Regions from separate parts of the Thermogymnomonas acidicola genome, predicted to be linked through region 3. Evidence: riboswitches for the same ligand, from Rfam matches in the RefSeq annotation. Region 3 holds a riboswitch; each other region holds the start of a gene.

Region 1 (10,551 bases), 790 kb from region 3:
GCTCTAGGTACATGAGGGCAGTTTTCCACCCACTATTCTTTTTCGGCTTCCTGCTCGCACTGGCATCAATATCTCTCTATCCCGACCTCGATCACGTGACCGTCGCAGTCTACGGGGCCGCCTCCATAATGATGCTGGTGGGCTCTGCGGGCCTCATATCTATGGACGCAATCGACACGGTAGCCATGAGGAGCGCTGAGGTGAAGGGTTTCGATTTACCGTTCGCAGTGGCCCTTCTGCTTGCAGGCCTCACCGGTACGTTGTTTACACTGCTCCAGGGTACTCCCTACCACGGCCTAACTTTCCTAGTCCACGATGCGATCATAGCCGCCGTCTTTGTCATTGCGCCTTACTCCAAGTTCCTCCATCCCGTCTACAGGCTGATATCACTGGCCAAGTTCCATGAAGAGAGTCTCCTCGGCAGGTGAACAGCTGGGAATGCTCACCGGATCCCTCATTTACCACAGGAAGTAGCAGGGGAAAACGTTCCCGCCTTCCGATTCTTTGCTCTTTGCAGTTAGGATAGGGTGAACTACACCTCCCCCACATAGGGGACTCCCACCCCTTTAATCCCCGTCAAGTTAAAAAATCAGGGAGAGTACCGCTATCGGTACATCCACAACTTCTTGTGGGCCCCTTGGATTCACTGCAACCCTGAACACCCACCAGCACTTGAACCTTTATGCAGTGTCGTGCGTCCGGGGCGGCTGGTGCCAGGGGCATGGTCAGGCTGGCAGTTTATCACTCTGAACGGGACGGTGGAATAGGAAAGACCAGAAACAACTCCATTCGAGAATGAGTGAGGTGGAAATGGAAAGTGGGGTCGTCCGGTATCAGCCTGTGTGTGAAGGCAAAACGTGTCTGGCGGCCCAGTGTGAGTAGTTCACTTTTCCGGACTGCCGTCACGCTGCTGAAAACGCAGGAGTTCCGCGTTGAGCAGAAACGCATTATGCTCAAGAGGAAGGTCATTGGGAGTCAGTTCACTCTGAAGCCCCGAGGTGCCATAGCGGGCTGCACCCGTGGTCCATAGTGCGAAAGTTCTGAATATGGCCTTCTCCTCAATGAGGTCTATCGTCATAGCCGCTTCCGGCCCTCTGGATCCTTGCCAAAGGACTTGTACCGCTCCTTCCTGAAGCGGATCATGGCCACCAGGCTTGCGAGGCCGGAGACCAGGGGTCAGGAGCGCTGCATATATCACTTCCGGGAACGGAGAAATGGCTTCGATTATACCTAGACTGCAAGGCCCATCCTTCTCTCCCCCAAGTCTTCGACAAGATCCGTGAGCTCGCATCTGAAATCCCTCTAGTTGCCCTCTCCTATGTTTAGAATTTCCCTGTGGCCGGTATGCATGGTCTCGCAGTGATGCCCGGGGTTCCTCAGGGCTACAGTTGTACTCAGCAACGATCTTGCCTCTAGATCCTCGAACTACGTCCGCACGTCTTCATCTGCAAGCAGCTCCTGATATTTCGGCTGGATCTTCATAATAGCATAACGAGCATTAGCATGAAAGTATTCGATTAATATATCAAGTGGACCGGTCGGGATTTGAACCCGAGGCCTCCTGCTTGCAAAGCAGGCGATCTACCGCTGATCTACCGGCCCTGTGAATTCCCGATATTCACGGGATTAAAAAATGTATGCCTGCGGCTGGATCAGGACTTTCGCTTATCCCCGCAGGTGTCCAGCCCATGACCCCGGACTCCCCTGGACGCCCCACATCTGGCCCGCGCCCCGGAACCCTGCACCTGCTCATCGTCAGCGAAGTGTCGATCCTTTGAGTAAGAGAGCATTAAAAAGGGCCTTTATACAGTCTCTCTCCAGTAACACCAAGGATGACGGGTATTAGGGAGCATGCACTCATAGTCAGAGTCTAAAAGCGGGAAGGTGGGAAAATGGCTTGGGCAATCAGGCACCACAGGGAAAGGCAGGGAGGTGTATTGCTCATTCAGGGTCCGGCCTGACCAGCCCTCCTGAACCATGACAGTGGGTCCCTGTCGCACCTGTACTCCGCCAGTATTCCACTGTATTCCAAGACCGCCCTCTTAGGGTTCTCCGAGGAGAAGACGGAGGAGATCACTGCAACGCCTGAGACACCCTGTTCAAGCAGCGGCTTGACATTGGTTTGGCTGATTCCCCCTATGGCATATACCGGTATCCTTACGGCCCGCAGGCCCTCTGTGATGGTCTTCTTGTCACAGAGGGCTGCCTCTGGCTTCGAGGGGCTCCGGAAGAAGGCCCCGAATGCCACATATGCCGACCCGCGCCTCTCCAGGTCCCTCGCGAGGCTGGTGCTGCAGTACGAAGAGGAGCCAATGGGCATGTTGCCTACTACCTCCCTGGCCTCCTCAATGCTCGGGTCGTCCCTGCCCACATGCAACAGGTCAGCCCCGCTGTCCCTGGCAACATACGGGTCATCGTCCACAACGAAGGCCACCCCGCGGTCATGGCACATCCTGCGCAGCCTCCTCGCCACCTCTGTCCTGGTCTGCCTTGTGCTCTTCTTGTCCCTGTACTGCAGCACATCTGGCCCGCCATCCAGTGCATCCTCCACGAGCCTGAAGAAGCCCTCTCCAATGTAGTCAGGCGTTATCAGGTAAAGTATAGGCTTCCATCCTGACATTCTACCTCACCAGCCCCACAGGAAACGGGTCCCTGTCAACGGTGAAACCTTCAAGGACCTCTATGAACTTTCTCACAGTTCCCCTGACGTCGTTGGCAGAGAATATTGCGGACACAGAAACAAGACCGGATACGCCAGTTTCAAGGATCTCTGCAGCATTCTTGAGGTTAACGCCGCCCACCGCGTACACAGGTATTCTGACTGCCCTGACGGCCTCTGAGAGGTTCTGCATGGAGCAGACCGTCGCTATCCTCTTCGTCACGCTCATGTAGGGCGTGCCCACTGAAACGTAAGCATAGCCGTGTGCCTGCGCCTCCACAGCGAATACCGGGCTGCAGTAGACTGATGTTCCGATTGGAAGATTGCCCACAACAGCCCTGGCCTCCTCCAGGCTCGGCATATGCCTGCACAGCACAGGCCTACTGTCATGGCCTGGGAAGGCAAGCATGTCGCTGCCCTGTCTTATCCCGGAACAGTCCCGTGCTTCCCCTTCGGACCACCAGAGGGATACTGTATTGGTTAAGCTCCTTATCCCAAGGTGCAGCATGTCGGCACCAGCCTGCCTTGCGACCCAGGGCTCATCGTCTATGGCCAGCGGTACCCCGAAGTCACTGCATATCGCCCTTAGCCTCCTCGCTATTTCAGCGTGCCTTCCGTGCTTCCCTAGATCGCGGTACTGCAGGATATCTACGCCCCCTTCCAGTGCCTCGGCTACCTTCCTGAAGAACCCTTCCCCACTGAAACCCTCCGTGACAGCGTAGAGCAGAGGCCTCCTTCCCATATCACATCACTCCAGGCTAATGCCTCTCGTTTCCCTGCCACCCAGGAAGTAGAGGAGAGCGCCAATGAAACCGAGGAGGAAGATGGCACAGGTGAACACGAAGTACTCGAACTCACCTGCCCTCGCGAGCAGGGGTATTGTCACTACGTAGACAGCGTATCCGACCATTCTCACGTACCCTATGGCCCTGCCCCTCCTGGGTGTGAAGAAGCTCTCCGGTTCCAGCATTTCCCTCTCGGCCCAGCCGATCTCACCGAAGACCCCGTTCACGACCAGTATGACCAGGAAGAGTGCGAGGGTGAGTGACCTGAGGAAAAGCACTATTAAAAGGATGGAGACGAAGCCGCCTGTGTAGGCGATGAGGCTGCCAGACTTCCTGCTGATCCTCTCTGCCAGCAGGAGGCCAAAGACAACGCCCGTCACTGATTCTGCAAGGGTTACAAGGAACTCGAACGTATCGGTGTACTGCGGGAACTGGAATGGCCCTATCACCAGTGCTGTCAGCGGGAACCCAACTATTATCGTGATGGCGAAGAGAGACAGCGCGGCGAAGGTCAGCCAGTTCATGGGTCTCTCTCCCTCACCGTTCCTGTTCAGGTACGCCCACCTCTCGCTCTCCGGGAGGTAGAACCTGCTTCCTATGGCTATTGCAAGGGAGACCGCGACCATGGCCCCGAAGATCTCCTTCTCCACAAAGACTGATGATGATACCCTGGGCTGCAGCAGGAACAGGAGTGAGATGAGCGTGATCGAGATGTTTGCAATGTTCGATATTGACACAATAGCCCTCCCCCTGTGCCTCAGCGGGAGCATCTCGCCCATGAGGGACAGGGATACAGTCTCGTCCCCACCTATTCCGAATTCAGAGAGGAAGATGCCGATCGCTATGGGCAACCATGAGAAGGATAGGGTTATGAGGAGTAGGCCTACCGCGGTGGGAACCAGGGTGAGGACATATGCGGGCTTCCTCCCGAACCTGTCTGAGAGGAGGCCCATTATGTAGTTCCCGAGCAGCAGTCCAACTGGCGATGCGATCAGTATATACTCGTCTGCTGAGGGCGGTATGAAGTACCATGTTGTGACGAGTGGCGCTATGGCCAGTATGACGCCCCACAGGAAGAACGACGAAGCGACGGAAAGGATCATGAGGGTGTGCTTCCTCTCCCAAGGGCTGTTGTCAAGGTGTTTCCTTAACTCACTGTAATGTTCCAGCAAACATGACACACCTCCCTACGCCGGCATTACCCGGATCAGGTTCAAAGGGTCGACCCCAATGGGTCCTCTCAGCCCCCTACGGAGCTCCCCCGGTGACCTATATCCTGTCTGAACATCACCCACCGTTATATGTCCCTTTTGGTCCCTCCTCAGAAGACGAGGCCTTCAAAAGCATATACCCTAGTGCCGGGCTTCTTCCACGCCCCTGGCGGCAGGCCAGCCTTCTCGCACGTGGCCTCAAGGAACTGCTCCTCATCGAAACCGAACTCCGTTGCAACCTGGGGCAGCAGGAGGCCCCTGTAGGGGCCCCTCTCCACAATCAGGCCGTGTGTGCCTATCCTTATCTTCCCCCTGATGCCGTCACTTACGTCCAGCTCAAAGGGCTCACCCAGGAGCGTTATCTCCACTTCAATATTATCCACCTCCCTCGCGGTCAGTGGCGGGAACCTGGGGTCTTCAGTTGCGGACAGCCTCGCGCTCTCCATGACTGCCCGCGGGATGCTCTTATCGCTCCTCAAGAAACCGATGCAGCCCCTGAGCATGCCGTTCTCCTTTATGGTGACGAATGCACCGCACCTTTCATCCAGACCGATTAGGTCTTCGGGCACCTCAGGCACCTGTCCTGTGAATATCCCTCTTATGGCTTCCACAGCCAGCTTCCTGAGCGCCTCACGGACGCCTGGCCTCATGATCGCCTGTTCCAGTTCCATCACGCGATCATGGACAAGGGGGATTTACGATCTTCTGTTGAGCATTAACACTTTAAACGTGCAAGCCATGACAAATTGATGCGCGTACCCGCCGTGGCCGGCACTTTCTACCCGAACGACGAGGAGCAGGTCATATCCATGCTGGCAGGCTTCGAGAAGCGTGCCAGGCCAGAGGAAATCCCGGGGAAGGTCATAGGTGTCATCGTACCGCACGCAGGATACATATACTCAGGCCTCACCGCCATGTATTCCTACAGGGCACTTTCCAGGTCGCAGTCCAGGGACTTCCTGATAATCGGCCCGAACCACAACGGCTACCCGTCCTACTCCGCGGTGTACCCTGAGGGCGTCTGGCTCACGCCGCTCGGGAGGGCAAGGGTGGACGAGGACCTCGCCAGGGATCTGTGCACGAAGTCGAGGAACATAGTCTCGGACAAGCTTGCGCACGCAATGGAGCACTCAATAGAAGTCCAGGTACCTTTCCTCCAGTACCTCTTCGGTGACGACTTCTCCTTCGTACCTGTGGCCATGGGAGACCAGGGCCCGCAGGCATCGGAGGAGCTCTACAGATCCATCAGCGCCCTCAGGAGGGATGTGGTGCTCATAGCCTCATCAGATTTCACACACTACGAGCCGCACGAGGTGGTGGTGAAGAAGGACATGGAGCTCATTGAGAGAATAATCGACCTGGACATAGAGGGGTTCTACAGGACGCTAAGGGCCAGGGGGGTCACGGCATGCGGCTACGGCCCAATAGCGGTGCTCATGCACATCACTGCGGAACTGGGTGGGAGGATGAAGCTGCTCCACCACTCCACCTCTGGGGAGGCCAGCGGTGACATGAACGCAACGGTCGGTTACGGCTCAGTAGTCGCATACCTCTGATCCGTGCCGTGGGTCCTCACTGCAACAGTCTTCACGCAGTCCCTCTGGCGGAGAACTGGATAACGCTTTATCCCACCCTTGCATGTGTACATGTGCAGGGTGAGGCAGTACTCTACGAGAAGGTGGGCGGGAAGGTAAGGTGCACGGCATGCAGGAGGTACTGCACACTCGCGGACGGCCAGATAGGGTTCTGCGGTGTCAGGCAGAACATGGGGGGCAGGCTCTACCTTAACGTCTACGGAAGGCCCATGGCTGTCCAGATAGACCCCATCGAGAAGAAGCCCGTTCTGCACATGCACCCTGGGTACAGGATACTCTCAATAGGCACTGCCGGCTGCGACTTCGCATGCCAGTTCTGCCAGAACTTCGAGCTGAGCCAGAGGAGGAGGCCGGAAGGGTACGACATGGGGCCGGAAGACATAGTGAGTGAAGCGATCAGTTACGGATGTGGCGGCATAGCCTATACATACAACGAGCCCACCATATTCAGCGAGTTCGCCAGGGACGTGGGAGTGCTGGCCAGGAGGGAGGGCCTGATCAACATATTCGTGACGAACGGTTTCGAGACCAGGGAGAGCGTCGGTTTCATTTCCGGTTTCCTAGACGCTGCAACCGTTGACTTCAAGGGTAATGCCTCGAAGGAGTTCTACAGGAAGGTTATGTCAGTGTTCGATGTGGACCTCATTTATGATACCATCGCAGAGATGCTGGCGGGGGGAATACACGTTGAGGTCACCGACCTGGTGGTGCCACGGATAGGGGATAGCCTCGATGAGGCCAGGGCCATGCTGGGGCGCATCATGGACATATGCGGCCCGGATGTGCCCATAAGCTTCCTGAGGTTCCACCCGGACTACCGTTTAATGTCCCTGCCTAACACACCCGTCGGGGTGCTCGAACGGCACGCAGAGCTTGCGAAGTCGATGGGCTTCCACTACGTCTACATAGGCAACGTGCCCGGGCACAGGCTCCAGAATACCTACTGCCCCGGGTGCGGCTCATTGCTCGTGGAGAGGGATATGATGAGGACCCTGAGGATCAGGTTAACTCCAGACTCCAGGTGTCCGGACTGTGGATACAGCATACCTTTTGTCCTCTGAGCGTCTTGCCAACAATTAGGTAGTTAATTAATTATAAGGCACCGAAATAAAATGGCCGATCAAGGTTTATAAATCCCCGGAAGCTGGATTCCTATGGCTGTGAGGGCTGTCTTCATCCGCCCTACCAACAAGACCGGAAGTGGTTACCTCACCAAGTGGGGTTTTCTCCCAACGCCCCTGGGCCTCCTTGACCTGGCGGGGGAGGTGCTCAGGATACCCGGGTCCAGGGTCAAGATCATAGACATGGAGGGTGACAACCTGTCCATAGAGGAGACTGTAAACGCCGCTCTCGAGATGAAGCCTGACATTGTGGGGATAACGCTGCACGCCACAGCTGCCCACGTGAATGCGAGTATCATTGCTAGGAAGATAAAGGAGAGGAGCCCTGAGACCCTCCTGGTGGCGGGGGGTCACCACGCCACGTTCCTTCCCAAGGAGATCGTGCGCTCCGGCTTCGACGTCTCTGTACTGGGCGAGGGCGACGAAACCATGTATGAGATAGCTGAGGCGGTGGACCAGGGCACCGGACTGTCAGGAGTCAGGGGCATCGTGTACAGGGACGAGGAGGGCATACACAGGACGAGGCCAAGGCCCCTGATCAGGGACCTGGACACGCTCCCCATGCCTCCCCTTGACCTCCTGGAGAGGGAGAAGTACACGTTCAAGGTGTTCGGTAACGACCAGTATGTCGCGTGCCTGGAGACTGCCAGGGGTTGCCCGTACGCCTGCGACTTCTGCTCTGTGACACCCACATGGGGAAACAAGTGGAGGAACAAGAGCAACGACAGGATAATGGCGGAACTCCGCGACGCCAAGGCACACGGCTACAACTGGGTCTTCTTCACAGACGATATCTTCGTGGTCTTCCCGAACGTCAGGCAGAGGGACGAGCTGTTCGACAGGATCATAGAGGAGGACCTGGGCCTCAAATACATAGTGCAGATGAGGGCTGACGTGACCGCTAAGAACAAGCCCCTCATAGAGAAGGCTGCCAGGGCAGGGGTGAAGGTGGCCTTCCTCGGAGTGGAATCTGGGAGCGAAGAGGTGCTGAAGAAGATGCACAAGGGCGAGTTCACGCCACAGTCCGTGGACGCAGTGAACACACTCTCAAGGAACGGCATAGTCACCCTCGTCGGCATGATGGTCGGCGCACCATACGAGAGGCTCCGCGATATCATAGCATCAATCCGCTTCTCCAGGAAACTGGCCAGGGCAGGCGCAGACGCAATCCAGTTCTCAATCTACACGCCCCTTCCTGGGACACGCGTCTTCGATGACGCCGTCAGGAACAACCTCCTCTTCACCCTGGACTGGGACAGGTACGACATAGTGACCCCTGTGATGAAGACGCGGCTGGGGCCAGTCACGGTTCAGATTGCACAGTTCTACGCAACCTACAGCTTCTACCTCTACAAGTACTTCAGGGGGAAGATAAAGAACATAAAGGAGAGGGACCCGGAGAAGGAGAGGCTTATGAAGAACTCCATGGACTTCATAATGAAGATGATGCCCAGCTACCTCAGAGACATAGCAGACTTCCCGAGATTCCTCCTCCAGACATATGACCTGTACTGGCAGAGCAAGAGGAGGCCAAACATCGATCCAGGGCACGTGGAAGAGGTGATGGAGACCTCAAACAAGATCGTATACGAGATAACGGACGGTGGGAAGAACCCGTACTTCCTCATCAAGGAATCGAAGTGATATCCCCAACAATATGGGACACGAATGGAGTGCGCCTCCCTTTTGGCCTGGCTGCCTGGGCCACTTTAACCTGTTTTTCTTAACCAACCACCCTGTGTGAAGTTATATTCAGTTCCTCCAGATCTTCCCCTATGGACATTGCAGATGTGAGGAGGAGGGTGGAGGAGCACTTCTCCCTAGGCGGCAAACTGGAGGCCACATACTATGGAAAGTGGGCCGCGGGCACAAGGAAACACACTGTTGTGAGCCCGGTGGACGGAGAACCTGTGGCCGATGTCATGCTTTCAGATACCACTGCTTACGAGGATGCAGTGAAGGCCTCTACCAGGGCATTCGAGGAGTGGAGGGAGTGGCCTGCGCCCAAGAGGGGGCAGCTGATCAGGAAGATAGGCGAGAGGCTCAGGGAGGAGAGGGACATGCTGGGCCTCGTGGTCACCCTGGAGGTGGGCAAGACAATAACTGAGGGGCAGGGCGAGATACAGGAGATGATCGATATCTCTGACTTCTCCCTCGGGCTATCCAGGCAGGTGTATGGCCTGACCATGGCAAGCGAGAGGCCGCACCACAGGCTCTATGAGCAGTGGCTCCCCCTGGGGCCAGTGGGTGTGATCACGGCCTTCAACTTCCCCGCCTCCGTGTGGTCCTGGAACTCGTTCATCGCTGCCACGGTGGGTGACACTGTGATCTGGAAGCCTTCCACCAAGGCTGTGCTTACCGCCATAATGGTAATGAGGACCGTGGCGGAGGTGGTGGAGGAGGAATCGGCACCCCCCATCTTCACGATGGTAGCAGGCCCAGGTGTGGAGATGGGCGAAATGCTCGCCTCTGACCCCAGGGTACCGCTCATCTCCTTCACCGGTTCTGTCAGGACCGGACGGAGGATAGCCGAGAGGGTTTCTTCCAGGCTTGGCCGCACCATACTCGAACTCGGGGGCAACAACGCCGCAATCGTCTCGGACAAGGCTGACATGGAGGTTGCGCTGAAAGGGGTGCTTTTCGGGGCCCTGGCAACCGCAGGGCAGAGGTGCACATCCACCAGGAGGGTGATAGTTTCTGAGAAGATCTACAGCGAGTTCGTCTCCAGGCTCGTCAAGGCATACTCGTCTGTGAGGGTAGGAGATCCAAGCCAGGAGGGTGTCCTCGTTGGCCCCCTGATAGACAGGGAAGCGGTAGAGAAGTTCACGAACGCGGTCAAGAGGGCGGAGGAGGAGGGCGGAAAGGTGCTCTTCGGGGGCAGGCCAAAGACGGTGGACGGCCTCAGAGGGTACTATGTGGAACCCACCATAATCGAGGCCAGGAAGGACATGGAGATATGCAGGGAGGAGACCTTCGCTCCCATCCTGTACGTCTTCAAGTACCGTGACCTCAGGGAGGCCATAGAGATACACAACAGCGTGCCTCAGGGACTGTCCTCCGCAATATTCACCACAGACCTGCGCGAGGAGGAGGAGTTCCTGTCGCCCCACGGCTCTGACTGCGGCATCGCCAATGTGAACACGAGCACGGCTGGCGCTGAGATAGGTGGCGCCTTCGGGG
Region 2 (10,551 bases), 210 kb from region 3:
AGCCAGACCTCCTGAAGTATGCCAGTGTCCTCGCGCATGGCCCCACGACCGATAATGAGGACGGCGTACTCAGGGGGCCATGGACAAAGTCGTTTAGCACGTCTACAATAATAAGTCCAGGTTTCATGCATTAAGTAACATATTCTGGTACAAATCATTTACGAACATGTGTACGTATGGCACTCACATCTGACACTTGATTTATAGGACATTTGAATATGATTTCGCGAGAAGTGACAAATTTCGTTAGCTAACGAACAGCTTAATAGCCCATTAAGCATGCTGACCGCATGCTCTTTGAGGGCATAGACTGGCTAAACCCGTTCGAACAGTACCGCGTGATGAGGGACCGCTCACCTGTGTACTATGACAGTTACGATGGCAGCTGGAACCTCTTCCTCTACGAGGACGTGGCAAGGGCGCTCAGCGAACACCAGACCTTCTCATCGCAGCTCAACGAGGCCGCTGAGATGCCTCTCTCGCAGAGTCTAATACAGCTGGATCCTCCCAGGCACACCAGGCTCCGTGCACTTGTAAGCAAGCCGTTCAGCCCGGCCTGGATAGGGAAGAGGGCTGACAAGATAAGGGAGATTTGCACCTCCCTCCTTGAATCAGTGAAGTCGGATCAGTTCGACTTCGTCAGGAATTTCTCATACCCACTTCCTGTCATGGTTATTGCAGACATAATAGGCATCCCCAGGGATCACATGGAGAGGTTCAAGGAATGGTCAGACGCCGTTGTCACGGGCCAGGCGTTCATGGGCCAGAGAGACTACATGTCGGAGATGGTCACATACTTCTCTGAGATGGTAAGGGAGAGGCAGAGGGACCCCAGAGACGACCTCATCTCGATGCTCATATCCTCCGAGGTAGACGGGAAGCCCCTGTCACCACAGGAGCTGATGGGATTCCTGATCCTGCTCCTCATCGCGGGCAACGAGACAACCACGAACCTGATAAGCAATGCGGTCTACAGCATGAACGAGAACCCCGGAACCTACGATATGGTCGTATCGGACAGGAGCCTCATACCTGGAATGCTTGAAGAGACGCTCAGGTACAGGTCTCCGGTCCAGTCGATGTTCAGGAGGACGAAGGCCGATGTTACTGTGCGAGGCGTAACAATACCGGCAAACTCCTATGTAACTGCATGGATCGGGTCTGCTAACCATGATGAGAGGGTATTCGAAGAGCCGGAGAAGTTCAACATAGAGAGAAAGGAAAACAGGCACATAGCGTTCGGCAACGGCATCCACTACTGCCTGGGTGCCCCCCTAGCCAGGCTTGAGGCGAAGATAGCGTTCGAGGAGATCACGGAGAGGTTCAGGGAAATAAGGGTCGGAAACATCGATTCCGCTAGCATGGTCAGCAGTACAATCGTCTACGGCTTTAAGTCCCTGCCCGTCTCCGTTGTTAGGTAACATAGATATATCTTTTTTTTAATATAGATAATAGTTATTAGAGTGGAGGTTATTGTGGCCTATGGAAATACCCGGCTACAGGGAAGAGCCATTCGAGTGGTACCGGAAGATGCGCAGCGAAAACCCGGTCTACAGGGAGGACAACAACGTCTACATATTCAAGTACAGGGACGTCACAGCAGTACTCGACGACTACAGGACATTCTCCTCGCAGTTCAGGGACCTCATGGCGCCGGAGATGAGGAGGCAGCTCGACGAGCTATCATCACCGAGCATCCTGATACTTGACCCGCCGAAGCACACCAAGCTCAGGAACCTGGTGAGCAGGGCATTCACCCCAATGAAGATCGCATCATACGAGCCAGAGATCAGGAAGATAACGAATGCCCTCCTGGACGTCGTGGATGGCAGGAGTACCTTCGACATAGTGAAGGCCCTCACTTACCCCCTGCCCGTTCTCGTCATATCGAAGATCCTGGGCGTCCCTGACAGGGACATGGAGAAGTTCAAGGAGTGGTCCGACAACCTGGTGCGTGTGCTGGGCTTCGGTGTGGACATGGACACGGAGAGGGAGATGGCCCAGTACTTTTCGGGCCTGATAGATGAGAGGAAGCACTCACTCTCCGACGACCTGATCAGCCTCCTCATAAGGGCAGAGGTCGACGGCGAGCACCTCACCAGGCAGGAGATCATCGGCTTCTCCATCCTGCTCCTCGCTGCAGGCAACGAGACAACCACGAACCTCCTGAGCAACGCCATTGTGACATTCTCCGAGCACCCTGGCTCGTTCGAGAGGCTTAGGGAGGAGCGTTCCCTTATACCGACGGCCATAGAGGAGGTCCTGCGGTACCGCTCACCAGTGCAGTCGACCAGGCGCCTGGTCAAGAGGGAGGGGCGCATAGGAGACATGAAGGTGGAGCCCGGGGACTTCATCTTCGTGTACCTGCAGTCTGCCAACAGGGACGAGGACGTATTCCCGAACTCAGAGGAATTCATAATCGACAGGAAGGAGAACAGGCACGTTGCATTCGGCGAGGGAATCCACTTCTGCCTGGGTGCTCCACTGGCCAGGCTGGAGGCAAGGGTTGCCATGGAGGAGCTAACGAAGCGCTACGGGGACATCAGAGCTGTGCACGTGTCCCCGGAGGACAGGGTGGACAGCTTCATAATGTACGGTTACAGGAGGCTCGAGGTTCAGGCCAGCTGATCCAGACATTTTTTCAACCCCCACCTGAATTCATTTATTAATCCAGGTCTCATACCTGAGGGATGTCAGATAAGCCCATACGTGTGGGAAAGGTGAAGGACGTTTACGATGAGGGCGACACGCTTCTCTTCAGGTTCAGTGACAGGATATCGGTGTTTGACAAGATAATACCCAACACCGTACCCCACAAGGGGGAGAGCCTGTGCAGGACATCGAGCTTCTGGTTCAGGGTGGCCAAGGAGAGCGCCAGGGTTGAGACCCACTTCATCGAAATGGTCTCGCCCAACGAAATGAGGGTGAAGAAGTTCTACATACCAGAGAGCGGTAAGGGCGACCCGCACGAGATCGAGTACGTCATCCCACTGGAGTTCATCACAAGGTACTACGTTGCTGGTAGCCTCTACGACAGGGTCAAGGAGGGCAAGGTCAGGTACGAGGACCTCGGCCTAAACCATGCACCGAAGTACGGTGAGGAGCTGGATGACCCTTTCTTTGAGGTCACAACCAAGTTCGAGAAGTACGACAGGCCCCTGAAACACGGCGAGATCATAGAGATCGGCGGCATGACTAACTCCGAACTCAACGAGATAAAGGAGGCCATACTCAGGGTCGACAGGCGCATCAACAAGTCCGTGTCGCAGAGGGGCCTCATACATGTTGATGGAAAGAAGGAATTTGCCTTCGGCATAGGCAGGGAACCCGTGCTCATCGATACCTTCGGGACCCTTGACGAGGACAGGTGGTGGGACAGGAAGGAGTACGATGAGGGGAAGATAGTGGAGCTGAGCAAGGAGTTCGTCAGGCAGTACTACAGGTCAACCGGCTACCACAGCGAACTTTACTCCGCAAGGGAAAAGGGCCTGCCAGAGCCAGAGATACCTCCGCTCCCCCCAGAAATGGTGAAGAAGACAAGCGACCTTTACGTGACCATGTACGAGAGGATAACCGGGGAAAAATGGTGATTCACTGCGTCCCGAGCTCCACCTGCGTCTCTATGAAGTGCCACAGGTGGTGCTCGAGCTCGTAGGGCCACAGGGATTCTGGTATCTCCAGGAAGTATGAGAGCGGGCTCTGAAATATCTTCTGGGCATCCTGCTGCTGTATCTCCACCTGCCACCTGGAGACGCCTATCTTTATCTTCGTATCTGACGGGTTCCCGTCTATGAGTATCAGGAATGCCCTGTCGGTCCTCAGGAGTGCCCTGTAGATTCCCCCCTTCCTTGCCATGAAGACCACACCCTGTGGGCACGTGCAGGACACTGTCCTGAAGCCCTCATCCTTGAAGAACTCAGATATGAGTGTGACCAGCTTCTCGCTGTTCACGTTTTTCCCGACGTACTGCCTCATTGCGTACAACATACCGGTGTGATGCGGAGTCCTCTAATAAAGTGTGCCACTTGGGGGTAATCCGGATTACCGGTAATCTTATTAGCAAGGTAGGTATGGACGTTCATGCCTGAAGAAGAGAAAAAACAGGACGAACAGGGGGAAGGCAAGACAGTGATATCCATAAAGGGCGTCAGGAAGGACATATACCAGAGGATGATGAGGCTCGCCAGGGATACGGGCAAGACCGTGGGGGAAATAACGAACGAGGCCTACAAGAACTTCCTGGGCACAGTGGACACTGCGAAGAAGGTATCAAGGGAGTTCATCGATTCTGCAAGGGCCCAGCAGGTCAGGTACATCGAGAACCTGGGCAGCCTTGAGATAACGGGGCAGGAGCTCAGGGAGTTCGGCAGGAAGGTGGTCTTCAGGAACATCAAGGAACTCAGGATTACGGATGTGGACGAGGACACCTTCACGTCTGTGGTGGACGGCATAATAAACGTGAACAGCCTGACGGTAACCGGCAACGTGAGGAAGATGACTGTCATCTCCAGGTGCAGCTTCGTGGAAAAGGTGAACAAGGAGTAAGGCCTTCCACTCATCGGTAGGTGGTTCTTTGGAGAGCTGGAACGCAGACCTCTACAGGGCCCTCATGGCCAGGGTCAGGGAGATGGACTGGAAGGGCCGCATCGTTTCCCTGGACCTCGAGACCCTTGTCAGGGGTAAGGGCCAGTTCCTGACCGGTGAGAGGATCATCGCTTACTCCATGAGCATTGCTGGTGACAGGACGGAGGACAGGGTCTACGTGGCCGACAGCGATGATGACGCATCCGAGATGGCACTCCTCAGGGAACTGGACAGGGACTTCGGGAAGTACAGGCCAATGGTGCTGACGGGCTACAACATCTCCGGGTACGACATACCGCTCCTGAACCTCAAGATGAGGAACCTCTCGTTCGAGAACCAGCTGTGGAACGTGAAGTACACCATTTCCACAGCATTCTGTCTGGATGCCATGTACGTCATAGCGGACGACCTCTACAGGTTCGACGGTGACTGGCACATAAGGAAGCTCAGGGACGTCATATCCCACGAGGCCTACGCAGGCCTGAACCTCATGAGGAAGAAGCAGAACGTCATGATGGAGGGCCTTGATGTCAGCGCTGCCATAGAGAGGCTTTGGAGGGAGGACAGGGAAAGGTTCAGGGAGTACTGTGCGGGCGATTCCCATGACGTCATGGAGATAGTAAAGGAGATATTCTCACTTCGATGACCTCCTGAGCATCACTGCGAAGACAGGCACTGCCACCAGGCATATCAGGCCCGCGGCCAGGAACGAAACGTCTATGCCGGTGACGAACGCAGCCTTCTGTGTCTCCGTCAGTGAGACCGATAGGCCCAGGAATGCAGAGCCCAGGATGCTCTCCGGCACGTAGGTGGCCACGATGGTGAAGACTATGGCCATGCCGACAACGGAACCCATGTTGACTATCAGCGACCTGAAGCCGGCCACGATGCCCCTCTGGCCGGGCTCCACCGACAGCATGATTGTGGAGTTGTTGGGCGTGTAGTACAGGCCTATGCCAACACCCATGAGGAGCATAAGGATAGCCAGGATGTAGTATGGTGTGCCTGTGCTGGAGATGAATAGCGCAGCCACCGAGGCACCTGTGAAGGCCAGGCCCAGGGTCTGCACTGTTATGTCGTTCACCCTCTTCACCACGTGCGGCGACATGTAACTGACAAAGCCAAGGCCTGCTGCATAAGGCATGAGGAGTATTCCGGCCAGCAGCGGGTTTATCCCCAGAGGGCCCTGGAAGTAGATGGTGAGGAGGAATATGGCCGAGAACCTGGTTATGGAGTTGAGAAGGACGGATATTATAGAGCCCGTGAACCTGCGGTTCCTGAAGAGGGAGAAGTTGATCAGCGGGTACCTTACTCTCCTCTCCATGATAAGGAAGAGCACCAGGAAGACCAGTGAAACCAGGAGGAAGAGGACCGTTGTGAAGTGTGCCCAGCCCTCGAGCGGTCCCACCGTCAGAAAGAGGACAATGAGCGTCATGAACGCTGAGAGCGTCACCGAACCCACGTAGTCAGGCCTCACGCCGGTCTCCACTGGCTTGACCTCCTTCAGCAGCCTTGATGATAGTACGAAGCCTGCAAGTGCTATCGGCGCGTTGAATACGAACACGTACCTCCAGTTTATGAAGGAGAGGAAGCCGCCCACCAGCGGCCCAACAGCTATTCCCACCCCCATGACACTGGAGTTTATTGCCATGGCCCTCCCCAGCTGGGGGCCAGAAAAACTGTCCGTGATTATCGCAAGGCTGTTGGAGAAGAGGCAGGCTGCGCCGGAACCCTGCACAACCCTGCCGAGGATCAGCACCTGCGGGTCAGGGGACACTGCGGCGATCGTGGAGCCTGCGAAGAACAGTATGTAGCCCGTGGAGTAGATCCTCTTCCTGCCCACCAGGTCCGCTTCCCTGCCGAGAAAAGGCGAGAGCACCGTGAGCACAAGGGAATATATGAGGAGTATCCAGACCGCAACGAAGAAGGTGGTGTGGAGGCTGATCATCACCGTCGGCAGGGCAACCAGCAGGGAGGTGGAGTTGACCACAGCAAGGAAAGTACCCATGCTGGTTATCGCCAGTACCCAGCCTCTGTATTCCATACCGGTCAGAAGGTGCCGAACCTGCTGATTATCTCTGACAGGTTATCCATGTAGTCCCTGAATATCCTCAGGATGTCGCGGGAAGTTATGACCCCGACAAGCTTCCCGTTCTCAACGATGGGGAGCCTCCTTATGTTGTTGGCGCTCATTATCTGCGTTATCTTATCCGTTGGCGTGTCAGGGGTGGCAGATATGACACCCTGTGTCATGATCTCGCTGAGCTTGACCTTTGATGGGTCGAGCTCCTTCGCGACCACCTTGCTGACATAATCCCACTCGGTGACTATGCCTTTCAGCTCACCGTTCTGGTGGACGATAGCGAAACCGACGTGATCGTTCGCCATAATCTTTGCAGCCTCGAGCGCGGTTATATCTCCCGGCAGCATGGTCGTGTACTTCTTCATGATGTCTCTGGCATAGAGAACCATAGAAAATGTATCATTATAAAAATAATAAGGATATTGCTTACTGTGCCTGTCCTGCACCGTAGTCTATGTCTATGCCTCTCGTTTCGTATCCGAAGAAGTACCAGATCGCTGCACCGGCCAGGCCTATGGCCCAGAGGATGAGGTTAACGAGTATGAACTGCCCAAGGTTGAGGGATGATGTAGCGTAGGTGAATATGGCATAAGCGATCATGGGGGCTAGCCTCACCATCCCTATCGACCTTGCCCTCACCCTGGTCGGGAAGAGTTCCGGCTCAAGCGTAGTCCTCGAGGCCCAGCCGAACTCGCTGGTGGCCATGTTAACGAAGAGCAGCGGAAGGAACAGGTCCATGTCATGGAGGTAGGGGACTGTTAGGAATATGGCCACCATCGATACAACCCCCGCCAGGTAAGAGTAGAGTGTATATGACTTCCTCTCCCTGTTAATGAGGGGTGCCGCGGCAAAGCCTGCAACCGATGCTCCCAGGAGTGCCACGAATATTATCTCGTTGTCAACTGCCGTGGACGGGAACTCGTACGGGCCTATGACGTATGCCATGAGGCCGAAAGTAAGGTACTGGGATATGCCTATGAGAACAAGTGTGGCGTATATGAACGGAACACCCATCCTCTGTGCCTTCGTCCCTTCTTCGTCTATCGAAAGGTGTGCCTTCTCCTCACTCGCGTCCCTCTCCCTGCCCACGGACGATAGCCACCTGTATGACTCCGGTATGCTGAGCCTCGAGTAGACCATGACACCGACCATAGCGAGCGAGGACCCCAGGAGCATGAGGCGGTCGAAGAGTGAGGACGAGGTTATGAGGAACAGTCCCGATATAAGGGCGCTGCCTATGTTGCTGAAGTTGGCCACCAGTGTGAGGTACTTGGCCCTCTTTGAGACAGGCGAGTCCTCAGCTATCAGTGACAGGGACGGGCTCTCCTCTCCGCCCACTCCGAACTGCGCAAGCATGAGGCCAGGCACCAGGCTCCAGACCGTTGAGCTCGCAGCCACTATGATTATCCCGATTGTGTAGGAGAGCATTGTGACCACGAAGACCCTCTTCCTGCCGAACATATCTGCAAGGAAGCCCATCGTGAAGTTCCCTATGGGCGCGAAGATCGGGCCGATTAGGAGGAGGAAGACCTTGAGCGCTCCCGTGACATGCCCGACTATTGAGCCAGATGCTGCCAGCGGGCCAATGGTTGCCACGATGCCCCAGAACGTGTAGCTCGCTGAAGACGACACGAGAAGAGCCTTCTGCCTGCTGCTCAGCTGCACAAAAACACCCCCTCTCGGGGGGCAGCTCTCCAAATACCATTTCCGTAACCCTTTTCCATCAATACGATCACTCTCCCTACGCCGGCATTACCCGGATCAGGTTCAAAGGGTCGACCCCAATGGGTCCTCTCAGCCCCCTACGGAGCTCCCCCGAACGGGGTTATATGGATATGAACGGTATAACCTTTGCCATCGCCGCAAGCCCTTCAGCGGCATGAATGGAGCACAAAAAGGGTTTAATAGGATGTAAAAATCTATGTGTGGGGTTTTACAGAGCGTGGTTATTATGGAGCAGACTCTACAGACAGGAACAACTACAGTAGGTGTAGTTGTCAAGGACGCCGTTGTGATGGCAACGGAGAGAAGGGTGACGATGGATCACTTCATAGTGCACAAGGACGGTAAAAAGCTTCACCAGATAGACACCCATGCCGCCATGACAATAGCGGGCCTGGTGGGTGATGCCCAGGTCCTGGTCAGGTACATGAAAGCAGAGCTGGAACTATATAGGTTACAGAGGCGGGTGAGCATGCCAATAGAGGCTGCCGCCACGCTGCTATCAAACATACTGAACCAGTCCAAGTTCTACCCTTACATGGTGCAGCTCCTTGTCGGTGGGTATGACAAGGCACCCCACCTCTTCTCCGTGGACGCTGCCGGGGGTGCAGTGGAGGACGTTTACGTGAGCACAGGCTCCGGCTCACCTTTCGTCTACGGTGTCCTCGAGAGGGACTTCAGGAAGGACATGCCCGTGGACGATGCCATCGAGATGGTGGTACGGGGCATCACTGCTGCAAAGCAGAGGGACTCGGCCTCGGGGGGCATGATAGACGTGGCCGTCATAGACAAGAAGAACGGCTTCAGGGCAGTGCCCGAGGACGAGGTAATGGAGATCATAAGGAAGCTAAAGCTTCCTCTCTGATTTTAATCAACGTAACATCATATCCATTTCATTTCCGCGGGTGTGTATGCGATGGCTTTTAGGGATTACGTTTCAGAGGCAAAGGCGTTGTTTGACAAGCTGCTCCCAGACAACCAGATAACGGAAATCGATTACGAGGGCCCAACCATTGTAGTCTACACGAAGAACATAGACCTCTTCTCCAGGAGGGATGACATAGCAAGGCAGATAGCCCAGGAGCTCAGGAGGCGCGTGATGATACGGCCCGACCCGTCGATCATGGAGCCGGAGAAGGAGGCTGAGGAGACAATAAGGAACATAGTACCCGCCGAGGCCGGGATACAGGACATCTACTTCGAGCCTGACACGGGAGAGGTGATAATAGAAGCAGACGAACCTTCCATAATAACGTCCAGGAGCTCGGACGTGATCAGCAGGATAAAGGAGAAGACCAAGTGGTCCCCCAGGGTTGTCAGGGCCCCACCAATGTATTCCAGAACTGTGAAGGAGGTCAGGGAGTTCCTGCGTGAGGTGAAGGCGGAGAGGAAGAAATTCCTCCATGACCTTGGCCTAAAACTGAACCAGCCCACCATGCCCGGTGAGACATGGGTCAGGATAACCGCCCTCGGTGGCCACAGGGAGGTGGGAAGGAGCGCCACCTTGGTCTCGACCAACAACTCAAAGATCCTGGTGGACTGCGGCATGCTCAACACCAACGAAATAGACGAGCAGCCGTGGGCCGGCGCCCCGTACCTGTACGTGCCGGAGGTGCAGCCGTTCAGCTCCCTGGATGCCGTGGTCCTCACACACGCACACCTTGACCACTCCGGCCTGCTCCCCATCCTGTTCAAGTACGGCTACGACGGCCCTGTGTACATGACCGCACCGACCAGGGACCTTGCCGCTCTCCTGCAGCAGGACTACATAAAGGTGGCACACGCGGAAGGCCACAAGGCACCCTACGAGTCGAAGCACATAAGGGAGATGCTGAAGCACACCATAGTACTGAAGTACAACGAGACCACCGACATAACAAGGGACGTGAGGCTCACATTCTACAACGCGGGCCACATACTCGGTTCCGCCTCCGTGCACCTGCACATCGGCGAGGGGCTCTACAACGTTGTCCTTAGCGGAGATGTGAAGTTCGAGCGGACCTGGCTCTTCAACCCGGCAAACAACAGGTTCCCCAGGGTGGAGACGTTCATGACGGAGAGCACATACGCTGGCAGGGACGATTACCAGCACTCCAGGCAGGAGGCATCCAACACACTCATCGACATAATAAACAGGACATTCGACCGGGGAGGTTCCGTGC
Region 3 (10,551 bases):
GGGCGGCACCCACAGCCATTGCTATCAGTGCGGAGAGCCTGATGCCGAAGTAGCTCAGCAGGAACACGTACACTATGACCGCGATGCTGGCAAGGAAGGGCAAGAACGCAGGCAGTGTCACGTTGAAGAGTGTGCTGGCTGTTACGGGTATGAGCCACCCGAAGACCGTGGACGAGATTATGACAGGGCACATCTGGGCTATGAACTGGTCCCACGCAACCGCCCGGGATGCCACCGCACTTCCCGTGCCCTTCTGCACGAATTTGTAGAAGCCGCCCGCGTTCACGACCTTTGTGGAGAATATGTAGACCGCTATGACGTTGAAGAACATGAGTGCAGTCCCCAGGACAAAGGTGAGCGGGGCAGCCTCACCGGCAAATGTGAGTGCGGTTGTGGAAGAGATTATGTAAATGCTGCCAGGAAAGATGGCCACAACCGAAAGGAAGACTATTGACCAGAAGCCAAGGACGCCCCTTGGCAGGCTCTCCGTTGCCATGCACACTGCTAGCAACTGGCAGTATTTAAATATTGCCTGGCCGCTTCCCCATGAACTACATGTGGTTTCCATGGCAACTCGTTATCCCGCGATTACATCCCTTATCGCCTCCGGAATTTTTCGCGGTGAACCTACCGGCAGGCCCCAGTGCTCCAGCATGCCAGGCGGAATGCCCCCTGTGTGCTCCACCATACTGGCCTGGCCAGCAAACTCATGTGTGGGTAGAGATCCAGGCAGTGGGCCCGGAGTGAAATGCTGCATGGGCCCGGGCATGCCAAACGTTCTCCCGGGTGCCCCCGCTATTTCCCTCACATGCCATTTTTAGTTAACCCAATTTTTAGTTTATCCAATACAAATTAGTAATCATTATTAACTACTATCTTATATCTATTAAGAGTTGATTTACAATGGAAGGAGGAGTGGGTAAGTACAGGGGGAGGGGGCTGGAGGACTGGTGGCCGGAGAGGCTCGACCTCAGGGTCCTGAGGCAGAACTCCACTGAATCTGATCCGTTCAGGGGCCAGCTGGACTACGCCAGGGAGTTCCTGGGCCTCGACCTGGAGGAGGTCAGGAGGGACATAGTGAAGGTCATGCACCACTCGGTTGAATGGTGGCCGGCCGACTTCGGCAGTTACGGGCCGCTCTTCATAAGGATGGCATGGCATGCTGCGGGCACCTACAGGGTGACTGACGGCAGGGGTGGCGCAGGCCATGCCCAGCAGAGGTTCCCACCGGTGAACAGCTGGCCCGACAATGTCCTCCTCGACCGTGCCAGGAGGATACTGTGGCCGGTGAAGCAGAAGTACGGGAGGAAGCTGTCCTGGGGAGACCTCATGGTCCTTGCTGGCAACACTGCGCTGGAGGACATGGGGTTCAAGACCTTCGGCTTCGGCGGAGGCAGGACTGATGTGTACGAGCCGGATCTTTCCGTTTACTGGGGGCCTGAGGGGAAGTGGCTCTCAGATGAGAGGCACACTGGCGAGGGCGACCTCATGGAGCCACTGGCAGCGGACCACATGGGCCTCATATACGTTAACCCGGAAGGGCCTGGCGGGAAGCCGGATCCGAGGGAGGCGGCGAAGTACATAAGGCAGACGTTCGCAAGGATGGCCATGGATGATGAGGAAACGGTCGCGTTAATTGCCGGCGGGCACTCCTTTGGAAAGACACACGGTGCGGGGCCCCTTAGCCACCTGGGCCCGGAACCGGAGGCGGCACCTATAGAGAACCAGGGCATAGGCTGGGTCAGTTCCTACGGCAGCGGCAAGGGGGACGATACGATTGCAGGCGGGCCTGAAGTGACGTGGACGGAGACGCCGACGAGCTGGAGCATGGGCTTCCTGCAGAACCTCTTCAGATACGAGTGGGAACTGGAAAAGAGCCCGGCAGGGGCCTGGCAGTTCGTGGCGAAGGATGCGGAAGAGAGCATACCGTATGCCCATGACCGGTCCAGGAAGAGGAAGCCCAGGATGCTCGTCACAGACCTCGCCATTAGGTACGACCCGGACTACGAGAGGATCGCAAGGTATTACCTTGAGCACCCGGACAGGTTCGAGGAGGCATTTGCCAGGGCCTGGTTCAAGCTCACCCACAGGGACATGGGGCCTAAGACCAGGTACCTGGGGCCCTGGGTGCCACGTGAGGACCTGATATGGCAGGACCCTGTTCCGGAAGTGGACCATGGGCTTGTTGGCAGTGAGGAGGTCAGGGAGCTCAGGAGGAAGATCCTTGACTCCGGGCTCAGCACCAGGGACATGGTGTACACGGCCTGGTCCTCAGCGGCCACGTTCAGGGGCAGCGACTACAGGGGAGGCGCCAACGGGGCCAGGATACGCCTGGAACCCATGAGGAGCTGGGAGGTGAACGAGCCCGGGAACCTTGCCAGGGTGCTCGGTGTCCTGGAAAGCGTCAGGAATGAGTTCAACGGCCAGATGAAAAATGGTATCAGGATATCCATGGCAGACCTCATAGTGCTGGCAGGGAACGTCGCTGTGGAGGAAGCCGCCAGGGCTGCAGGGTATAACATATCCATTCCATTCGTACCGGGCAGGACAGATGCCAGGCAGGAGCAGACAGACGTGAACAACATTGCTGTCCTGGAACCCAGGGCTGACGGCTTCAGGAACTACAGGGACCCTTCGTACATGGAGGGTGTGCCCGACGAGTTCCTCCTGGTTGACCGTGCGAACCTCCTGACACTCTCGGTGCCAGAGATGGCAGTGCTCGTTGGTGGCATCAGGGTGCTGGGCGCCGTCCATGCGAACTCGGGCCTGGGCGTGTTCACCTCAAGGCCAGGAGTGCTCACCAACGACTTCTTCGTGAACCTCCTGGACATGGGCATTGAATGGAGGCCAACCAGCGAACTCAGGACTGAGTTCGAGGGCATTGAGTGCGGATCGGGAAAATTGCTCTACAGGGCCTCGCGCGTCGACCTGGTCTTCGGATCGCACTCAGAGCTCAGGGCAGTATCGGAGGTCTACGCGAGCAAGGACGGAGGGGAGAAGTTCGTGAGGGACTTCGCCGCGGCCTGGAACAGGGTCATGATGCTTGACCGCTTCGACCTGGCGAGGAGGGCCCCTGTGGGAGGTAAAGGCTTGGGGAATGCTTGAGTGCCATGCTGCCATGGCAGCATGGGGCATTCACAGGCACCCATCTCTTCATATGGCCTCTCCACCGCGGGGCATGATGCATCACACTTTCCATTCCCTGCGACCGTGAGGGCAGTACGGTTCGCAAGTTTGAATAGCCCATCATCCATGTTTTCATGATGGCCCACAGGACACACAGGATAATGGTCATAGGCTTCGGCACCGTCGGTCAGGGGTTCTACGAGCTCTTCAACGCGAAGAGGAGGGCCCTGGGCCTGGAGGGCTCGAGGATCACAGAGATCGTGGACATGAGGTTCGGGTACACTAACATGACGGACGAAAGCCATGTGAGGGAATACCTGGGGAACGTTGACAGGACAATATCCTCATCGGACGTGGTTGAAAGGATCAAGGCGTCCGATGCGGACATAGTGTGCGAGTTCACATGGGTTAACTACAGGGACGCTGAACCGGCCTTCTCTTACATGAAGGCTGCACTGGAGAGCGGGAAGCACGTCATAACAACGAACAAGGGCCCAATAGCCCTGAGGTACAGGGAGCTCATGCACATTGCAAGCGAGAACGGGAGGAAGGTGAGGTTCAAGGGGACCGTAATGGCAGGAACGCCGTCATTCAACATCCTCGACCTCCTGCCCGGCGCCAGGCCAGTGAGGGTAAGGGGCATACTGAACGGCACCACGAACTACATACTCACCAGGATGTCCGAGGGACTGAGCTACAGTGATGCCCTGAAGGAGGCCCAGTCCAGGGGCTACGCGGAGGCCGATCCCACCAACGATGTGGACGGCTTCGACGCTGCGGCGAAGGCTGCCATAATATCCAGCGTCTTCGGCTGGGACCACCCCATGGACAGGATCAGAGTGGAGGGCATAAGGAACATCACAGCGGAGGAAGCGGCATCCGGGACGAAGCTCCTCGTGTACGCTGACAGGGACGAGGCCTGGGTCAGGCCGCAGGTGCTGGATGATGGAGACGTCCTCAGGCACGTGAAGGGCGTGATGAACGCCATTGAGATCGAGACCGACACGCTCGGGAAGATATACAGCATGGGGCCTGGGGCCGGCAAGATCGAGACTGCTCAGGCAGCACTCACCGACCTTGTCAGCATATCCAGGTCAGAGTGATTGTTCACTTCCTGAATATTGCAAGCTTTATCTCGGTCATCTCCTCAACAGCGAACCTCACGCCCTCCCTGCCTATGCCACTCATCTTCATGCCCCCGAATGGCATCGTGTCGACCCTGAAGTCTGACGTGTCGTTTATCAGCACTGCGCCGTATTCGAGCCTCTCGACCAACCTCATGGCCGTGCCCAGGTCAGAGGTGAAAACTCCAGCCTGGAGGCCGTACGGTACTGAATTGGCAAGGCCCACCGCTTCATCAGCGTCCCTGAACCTCTCCACAACGGTGACAGGCCCGAATACCTCGTCTCTCCACACCCTGGCCTCCCTCGGGACGTCAACAAGCACTGTCGGCATGTATATGGCCCCTTCCCTTCTCCCGCCGGTGAGGGCCTGCGCGCCCATCTTCTCCGCCTCCATGACCCACTCCTCAACCCTCCTTGCCTCGCCCTCGGTTATCATGGGCCCTATGTCCGTGTCCTCATCGAGGGGATCTCCAACCCTCAGCCCCATGGCCCTCTCGACCAGAGCGTCGGTGAATTCGTCCGCTATGCTCTCCTCAACGAGGAGCCTCTGTGCGTGGATGCAGTTCTGGCCCTGGGACTCGAAGGCTGCGTCCACTATGTCGTCCAGGTGCTCCCTCCATGCCGACCCATCGAACACTATGACGGGGGAGTTGCTCCCCAGCTCCATGGAGTACTTCTTGATCCCCCCGGCCCTCACGAGCGACCTCGCTGCCTCGATCCCACCGGTGAAAGTGACCTTCTTGATCTCGCTGCTCCCGAGCAGGAACTTCACCGCATTGGATGAGCCACCGGCTATGACGTTCTGGAAGGCCCCATCCGGAAACCCGGACTGCCCGAAGGCCTCCTGCAGCCTGATGGAGGATAGGGGTGCCAGGGTAGTTGGCTTGTTTATTATGGAGTTGCCGGCTGCCAGGGCGGGGCCCACCTTGTGCGCAACAAGGTTCAGCGGGTCGTTGAAAGGTGTGATGGATAGGACAGGGCCGATGGGCACCCTGACGAAGTAGGCGAACCTGCCCTCGCCCCTCGGCTCCACGTCGAATGGCACGGTCTCGCCGTGTATCCTCATGGCCTCGTCGCCCGATGAGCGTATTGTGAACTCAGCCCTCCTGACCTCCTTCCTGGCGTACCTGATGGGCTTCCCTGCCTCCATTGATATTGTCCTGGCGAACTCCACCTCCCTGGACCTCAGGTATTCTGACACGGAGTAGAGGCAGTCCCTCCTCCTGTACGCTGGCATCGATGAGACTTCCCTGAAGGCTCTCACCGCTACCCTCAGGGCCTCCTCCGCCCCGGCCAGGTCAGTGTCCTCTATTTCTGCTATCTCCTCACCGGTGTACTTGTTTCTAACAGTGACCATGTCTGTGGGGATTATCGGTGTTTAAGCCTATCTACTTTTGTGTATACATATTCCTCACGGGTGCCGGGGAAGCGGTAAACCCTTGCAGGCACCGGCGCCCCGCTGCTTGCCTTAAAAAATGAGGGAACCACGGGTTCAGGCTATCTGCTCCTGCCTCCTGAGCCACGCAGAGGCCCAGACCCTGTAGCACTGCATGCTGCAGAAGGCCTTGGGCTTGTTGTTGCAGCAGGTCCTTATGAAGATCGCCCTGTCGTTCGGCACCGTGCGGCCGCACTTCTCGCACCTGACAACGCCGTTCCTCTGTACATCAATGCGGAAGGGCAACTCACTCACCCCTCAGGTCCCTGATTATTATCCTGGCGGCCTTGCGGCCGGAGAGGAGCATCGCACCGAATATGGGCCCCATTCTAGGGAGGCCATGGACCTCAGACACTGCCATGCCAGCACAGTATAGGCCCGGTGCCACCCTGCCAGTCTTCTCCACCACCTGCCTCTCGGATGACGAAGAACTTGCAGACTTCTCACCCACTGGCAGTATGTTGAGCTCCGGCACCTTCCTTGAGGCCACAGACACTATCTCTGCATCATGGCCCGTTGCGTCCAGAACCGCTGATGTTTTCAGGAACAGGGGATCGGTGTGCAGCGAGGCCATCTGCGATGCTGTCCACTCTATTGCAACGCCCGCAACCCTGGGACCGTCCTCCCTGAACACTATGTCATCGACTGTGACACCGTGAAGGAACCGCACGCCAGCGTCTATGGCCGCGTTGGCCAGCCTGATCATAAGTTCAGACGAGTCTACTGTGGCCACGCCCTCCCCTCGCCTTTTGTACCTGCAGCCTATATCGTCCAGTATCTCCGTGGCCGGCTCTTCTATGACCAGTGTTGGCAGGTGCATGGCTCCGCCACCCATGCCCCCGCCGAAACTCAGCCTCCTCTCTATGAGCACCGTCTTCAGGCCTGCCCTGGAGGCATAGATGGACGCCGTGAGCCCTGAGGGCCCAGCACCTACGATTACAAGGTCGGTAGTTATTATGTCCCTCAGGAACTCCAAACTCTCCTCAAGGATGCACTGGCTTATCAGTGCCTCATCCACTTCCACTATGTCCTCTCTTTCCACCATTCCACAGTCTCCTGACCTGGAACAGCTCCAAAAGACACTCCCTCCGCCGGTATTACCCGGATCAGGTTCAAAGGGTCGGCCGCATGCGGCCTCTCAGCCTCTTTCGAAGCGCCCCCGGTCACATGCTGATTTTCCAGACGGCATATTAACTTTGCCCAACATGGCAAGGGGCGCTCCCTTTCCCACGTTCATGTAGCACCTGCCTGACCCTCTCCATGCAGAACTCCCTGGCATCTTCCAGGCGCCCCGCCTCGACCATGGCCCAGAACCGGCTGTCCGAGAGGATGTCACGCATCAGAGGCCTGGTATTGAGGCCCATCTCCCTGATCCTTTCCCTTGTGAAGGCGAGGACAGGCAGGGCCCTCGATGCCACCTGCACCTCACTGTCGATCCTGTCCCTGATGTGGACGGATAGGGATGGAACAAGGCCATCAGTCGATACCGAAACGGTGAGGTTTCCGTGCCTGGACACCGCCGGGAATACCACACTGCCGTCCAGGCTGTCCACGGTGTTGCACGGTATCCCCTTCTCCCTGCACACCACTGCTATGGCCCTGTCCAGGTCAGCCCTGCCGGTGTGCACAACGACGATGGCCGCGCCCCTAACAGCCCCCCTTACGTCCTCAACCACAGAGCCCACGCCTTCCACTCCGGGCACATAGAGGTCCACCACTGCACCGGCATCAAGCAGCTGCCTGATCCTCTGTGCAGTCAGTGCGTTGAGGCCGAACACGACGGCCCTTCTACCTCCGACATCAAGCATCAGTGGCAGGTACGCCATTCAGTGACCCCCAGAGAGATACCGTTGGGCCCACAACCAACATTGAAGGCGAGGGATATTCGCGGTCGGTAGAGGCAAATGTGCGCAGGGTTCCACGGTGCACCTCCTGGCCTGGTTCAGTGCCCCTCGTGATCACAGCCGCAGGCATGCCTGGGTCCATGCCGCCATCCATGAGATCCCTGGAGACCCTGGCCACTGACTTGCCTGACATCAGGACCACCAGGGTGCCATCGAAACTGCCAAAGCGCCTCAGGTCAGCACCCCTGCCCCCGGAGGTTACGGCTGTGGTCACAGCGAACGAAGAGGAGAGCCCCCTGTAGGTCAGCGGTATCATGGAGGAGCACGCAGCACCGTTCACAGATGAGACGCCGGGTATGACCTCGTACTCCACGCCACTCCTGTGCAGGTACTCGACCTCCTCCCAACCCCTGCCGAACATGAATGGGTCACCGGCCTTGACCCTGCACACCGTGCCGGAGCGTGACCAATCCACCATCGATGCTAGGGATTCCATGAACCCCAGTTCATCCACGCAGACACATTTAGCGGCTGCCGGAAAAGTTTCCCTTATCTCCCTGCTGATCAGCCTGTCGTAGACAATGTAACTGGAGGAAGCTATCGCCCTGGCCGCCCTGATGGTCAGGAGTCCAGGGTCACCTGGCCCAGCGCCAACAATGTACACACGGCCCATACCCTCATGCCTCCCTCCTGAGCGCTTCCCTGTAGAACAGGTAACCCTCCAGCCTCTCCGGCATCTCCACCGGCACCATCAGGTCAGAAGTCCTCGGGTCCCTGCGCAGCGCGTCGATTATGAACTGGCTTCCAACCCTGCTGAAGAACCTGCCAGGGTCCTCTTTCCCGTCTGAGTTGCCCAGGTAAAGGTCTATCAGCGCCGCGGTGCAGTCCGCGAGCCTATGCACTGGGACCATCTGGAGATAGAACTTTCCCTCTCCATCGATGAGGGGCATGCCTAGGCCGGAGCCGTCAGAGGTTCCGCCCAGCTTGAGCATGTACCGGTCCCTGCCCGTGCCTATCCAGCCTATGGCCTTCCTGGCAGGCATGGAGCACTGGGCCAGGCAGCCAGATATGCCGATCCCGATGCCGGTGTTTCCGTACTTTGCTTCGAGCATGTCTATGAGGCGTGGCTCCAGCCTCTCCGAATCCGTGAAGGATATCCTGCAGGTTGGAAGGCCCACGCATGCAATCGAACTCTCACGCATCCTGCTCACCGGCCTGCCGTTCCTCTTTCCATAGCCATGGGAACCGATTATGGCCTCGAATTCCCCCAGGCGGTCCACAGGGATATTAGATACGATTATCCCCTGCCCGGGCGTGATGTACAAGCGCACTCCGGTCCCCGTGTACGTTTGTGCTATGTGTTTCATCATGGTCTTGAGCCTACCGTTAGGGCCGTCGATGATGCGGCCGTTCTCGATGAAGAGGCCGTAGTGCACCCTGTCACCGTCAGTGACTGGCCCTATATGCCTCTCCAGGCCGTCCAAGTTGGAGATGGTGCTTGGCCCCAGCTCCACACCTCTCTCGGAGAGCCTTTCCCGAAGCCACTGGAGGCCCATTGAGTACACAAGGTACTTGAACCTGGCCCAGTGCCTGTTCTTCCTGTCTCCGTAGGCCTCGAATATGGAGGCAAGGGCGTCAAGGCAGGGGATGAGGCCGTCCTCTTCAATAGTGCCCAGAGGCAGGGCCAGGGCGGAGAAGGTGGCCCTGCCCTGGTTCTCGCCCATGCCGCCACCCACGAAGACCTGGAAGGTGCCTGGCCTCCCGATTACAGGCACGATCCCTATGTCGTTCGTCCTCACGTCAACGCAGTTGTCATATACAAGCATGCCGTTGACGCGCCGCGCGGTGGCCACGGCGATCTTGAACTTCCTGGGCATAAGGTTATCGGGGTAGGAGTGGCCCTCCTGCCCCTGGCCCTCCAGTGGTATCTCAAAGACCTCCAGGTAAAGGCGGGATGGGAGCCTGAAGTGTTCCGCTATCCTCCTGGCCAGTGAGTTGTGATCGATGGCATCGCCAGACAATACCAGGGGGCAGGCCTTGGTGTTCCTCACGTTGTCACCGCAGCCGTTGAGCGTCAGGAAGCCTGAAGAGCAGATCTCCCTTATGCATTCCACCAGGTCCGCTTTCCTCACCCAGTGGAGCTGTATGTCCTGCCTGGTGGTCAGGCGCAGTGATGGCTCAGGGGTACCGGTGTAGGCATCAGAGACAGTGTACCTGTTGGATATGGCGTCCAGTTTCAGCCATGCCTCCAGGTCTATGGGGCCACCGCCGGGGACCGGGATGCGCACCATGTACATGTGTTTCCTCTCGCCCGGCCTCATGTCCCTGTGGAACTGGGTGTATATGCCGAATGACTTCGCCACGTCGGAGACCTCGCCCTCAAGGTCGTCAGGGGACGACATGGCGTAGGAGAGACCCATGAGGTCCTCCGTGAGTCCGGATGTCCTGATCTTGGCCCTCTCAACACTGGAGTACTCCTCTTCCGGCGTCTGGAAATGCGGGCTGAATACCATCGGCCCCGTATGTGGTAAGCGGTAACAAGCATCTGGGTATGCGCATTAATTGCACAAGTCTAAAAATCTAAATTAATGTAACCTGGATCGGTGGCATAGAATCAGACATCACCGCCCCTGAACGGGTTGCCGTACGAGGCAACTGCTTCGTACACCTCCCGCCTCATGATGTTCTCATCAGGCACAGATCCGCGCTCGATACTGTTCCGTATCATGGTGCCGCTGAACCTCTGCCTCTTGTCCTCCCCGTGGCCGCAGTCCATCTCCGTAACAAGGGAGCCACATGCCCTGCAGTAGAAGACCTCGCTGGCCCTGATTATCTCTATCCCCAGGTCAAGCGCCTCCATGGCCTCGATTGCCTCGTAAGGTCCGTAGTAGTTTCCGACACCGGCATGGTCCCTGCCGACGATGAAGTGCGTGCAGCCGAAGTTCCTCCTGATAATCGCATGCAGCGTGGCCTCCCTGGGCCCTGCGTACATCATCTCGTAGTGCAGCGGGCTCATCACCAC

What was found. A riboswitch is a leader RNA that binds a small molecule or an ion and turns the genes downstream of it on or off. The one in region 3 is predicted to bind thiamine pyrophosphate.
Region 1: another riboswitch for thiamine pyrophosphate. It lies ahead of IEW66_RS00275 (MFS transporter); the one in region 3 lies ahead of IEW66_RS04275 (sulfide-dependent adenosine diphosphate thiazole synthase).
Region 2: another riboswitch for thiamine pyrophosphate. It lies ahead of IEW66_RS05385 (MFS transporter); the one in region 3 lies ahead of IEW66_RS04275 (sulfide-dependent adenosine diphosphate thiazole synthase).

Annotation. Positions count from the first base shown of each region.
Region 1 covers NZ_BMNY01000001.1:45,799-56,349, reverse strand. The annotation lists gene IEW66_RS00300 (hypothetical protein) at 1-428, shown strand, start outside; gene IEW66_RS00295 (hypothetical protein) at 884-1,078, opposite strand; tRNA gene IEW66_RS00290 (tRNA-Ala) at 1,531-1,602, opposite strand; gene thiE (thiamine phosphate synthase) at 1,946-2,620, opposite strand; gene IEW66_RS00280 (thiamine phosphate synthase) at 2,622-3,401, opposite strand; gene IEW66_RS00275 (MFS transporter) at 3,408-4,616, opposite strand; TPP riboswitch at 4,612-4,717, opposite strand; gene amrA (AmmeMemoRadiSam system protein A) at 4,766-5,326, opposite strand; gene IEW66_RS00265 (MEMO1 family protein) at 5,405-6,211, shown strand; gene amrS (AmmeMemoRadiSam system radical SAM enzyme) at 6,304-7,311, shown strand; gene IEW66_RS00255 (B12-binding domain-containing radical SAM protein) at 7,405-9,015, shown strand; gene amaB (L-piperidine-6-carboxylate dehydrogenase) at 9,147-10,551, shown strand, end outside.
Region 2 covers NZ_BMNY01000001.1:1,038,074-1,048,624, forward strand. The annotation lists gene IEW66_RS05340 (cysteine hydrolase family protein) at 1-127, opposite strand, end outside; gene IEW66_RS05345 (cytochrome P450) at 291-1,421, shown strand; gene IEW66_RS05350 (cytochrome P450) at 1,483-2,628, shown strand; gene IEW66_RS05355 (phosphoribosylaminoimidazolesuccinocarboxamide synthase) at 2,691-3,590, shown strand; gene IEW66_RS05360 (hypothetical protein) at 3,592-3,987, opposite strand; gene IEW66_RS05365 (hypothetical protein) at 4,081-4,545, shown strand; gene IEW66_RS05370 (3'-5' exonuclease) at 4,574-5,230, shown strand; gene IEW66_RS05375 (MFS transporter) at 5,219-6,628, opposite strand; gene IEW66_RS05380 (CBS domain-containing protein) at 6,634-7,032, opposite strand; gene IEW66_RS05385 (MFS transporter) at 7,094-8,332, opposite strand; TPP riboswitch at 8,389-8,494, opposite strand; gene psmB (archaeal proteasome endopeptidase complex subunit beta) at 8,619-9,254, shown strand; gene IEW66_RS05395 (beta-CASP ribonuclease aCPSF1) at 9,306-10,551, shown strand, end outside.
Region 3 covers NZ_BMNY01000001.1:832,493-843,043, reverse strand. The annotation lists gene IEW66_RS04300 (APC family permease) at 1-496, opposite strand, end outside; gene katG (catalase/peroxidase HPI) at 904-3,105, shown strand; gene IEW66_RS04290 (homoserine dehydrogenase) at 3,264-4,229, shown strand; gene IEW66_RS04285 (aldehyde dehydrogenase family protein) at 4,234-5,607, opposite strand; gene IEW66_RS04280 (hypothetical protein) at 5,743-5,931, opposite strand; gene IEW66_RS04275 (sulfide-dependent adenosine diphosphate thiazole synthase) at 5,933-6,730, opposite strand; TPP riboswitch at 6,751-6,856, opposite strand; gene IEW66_RS04270 (precorrin-2 dehydrogenase/sirohydrochlorin ferrochelatase family protein) at 6,876-7,511, opposite strand; gene IEW66_RS04265 (uroporphyrinogen-III C-methyltransferase) at 7,486-8,193, opposite strand; gene IEW66_RS04260 (nitrite/sulfite reductase) at 8,207-10,042, opposite strand; gene IEW66_RS04255 (sulfate adenylyltransferase) at 10,144-10,551, opposite strand, start outside.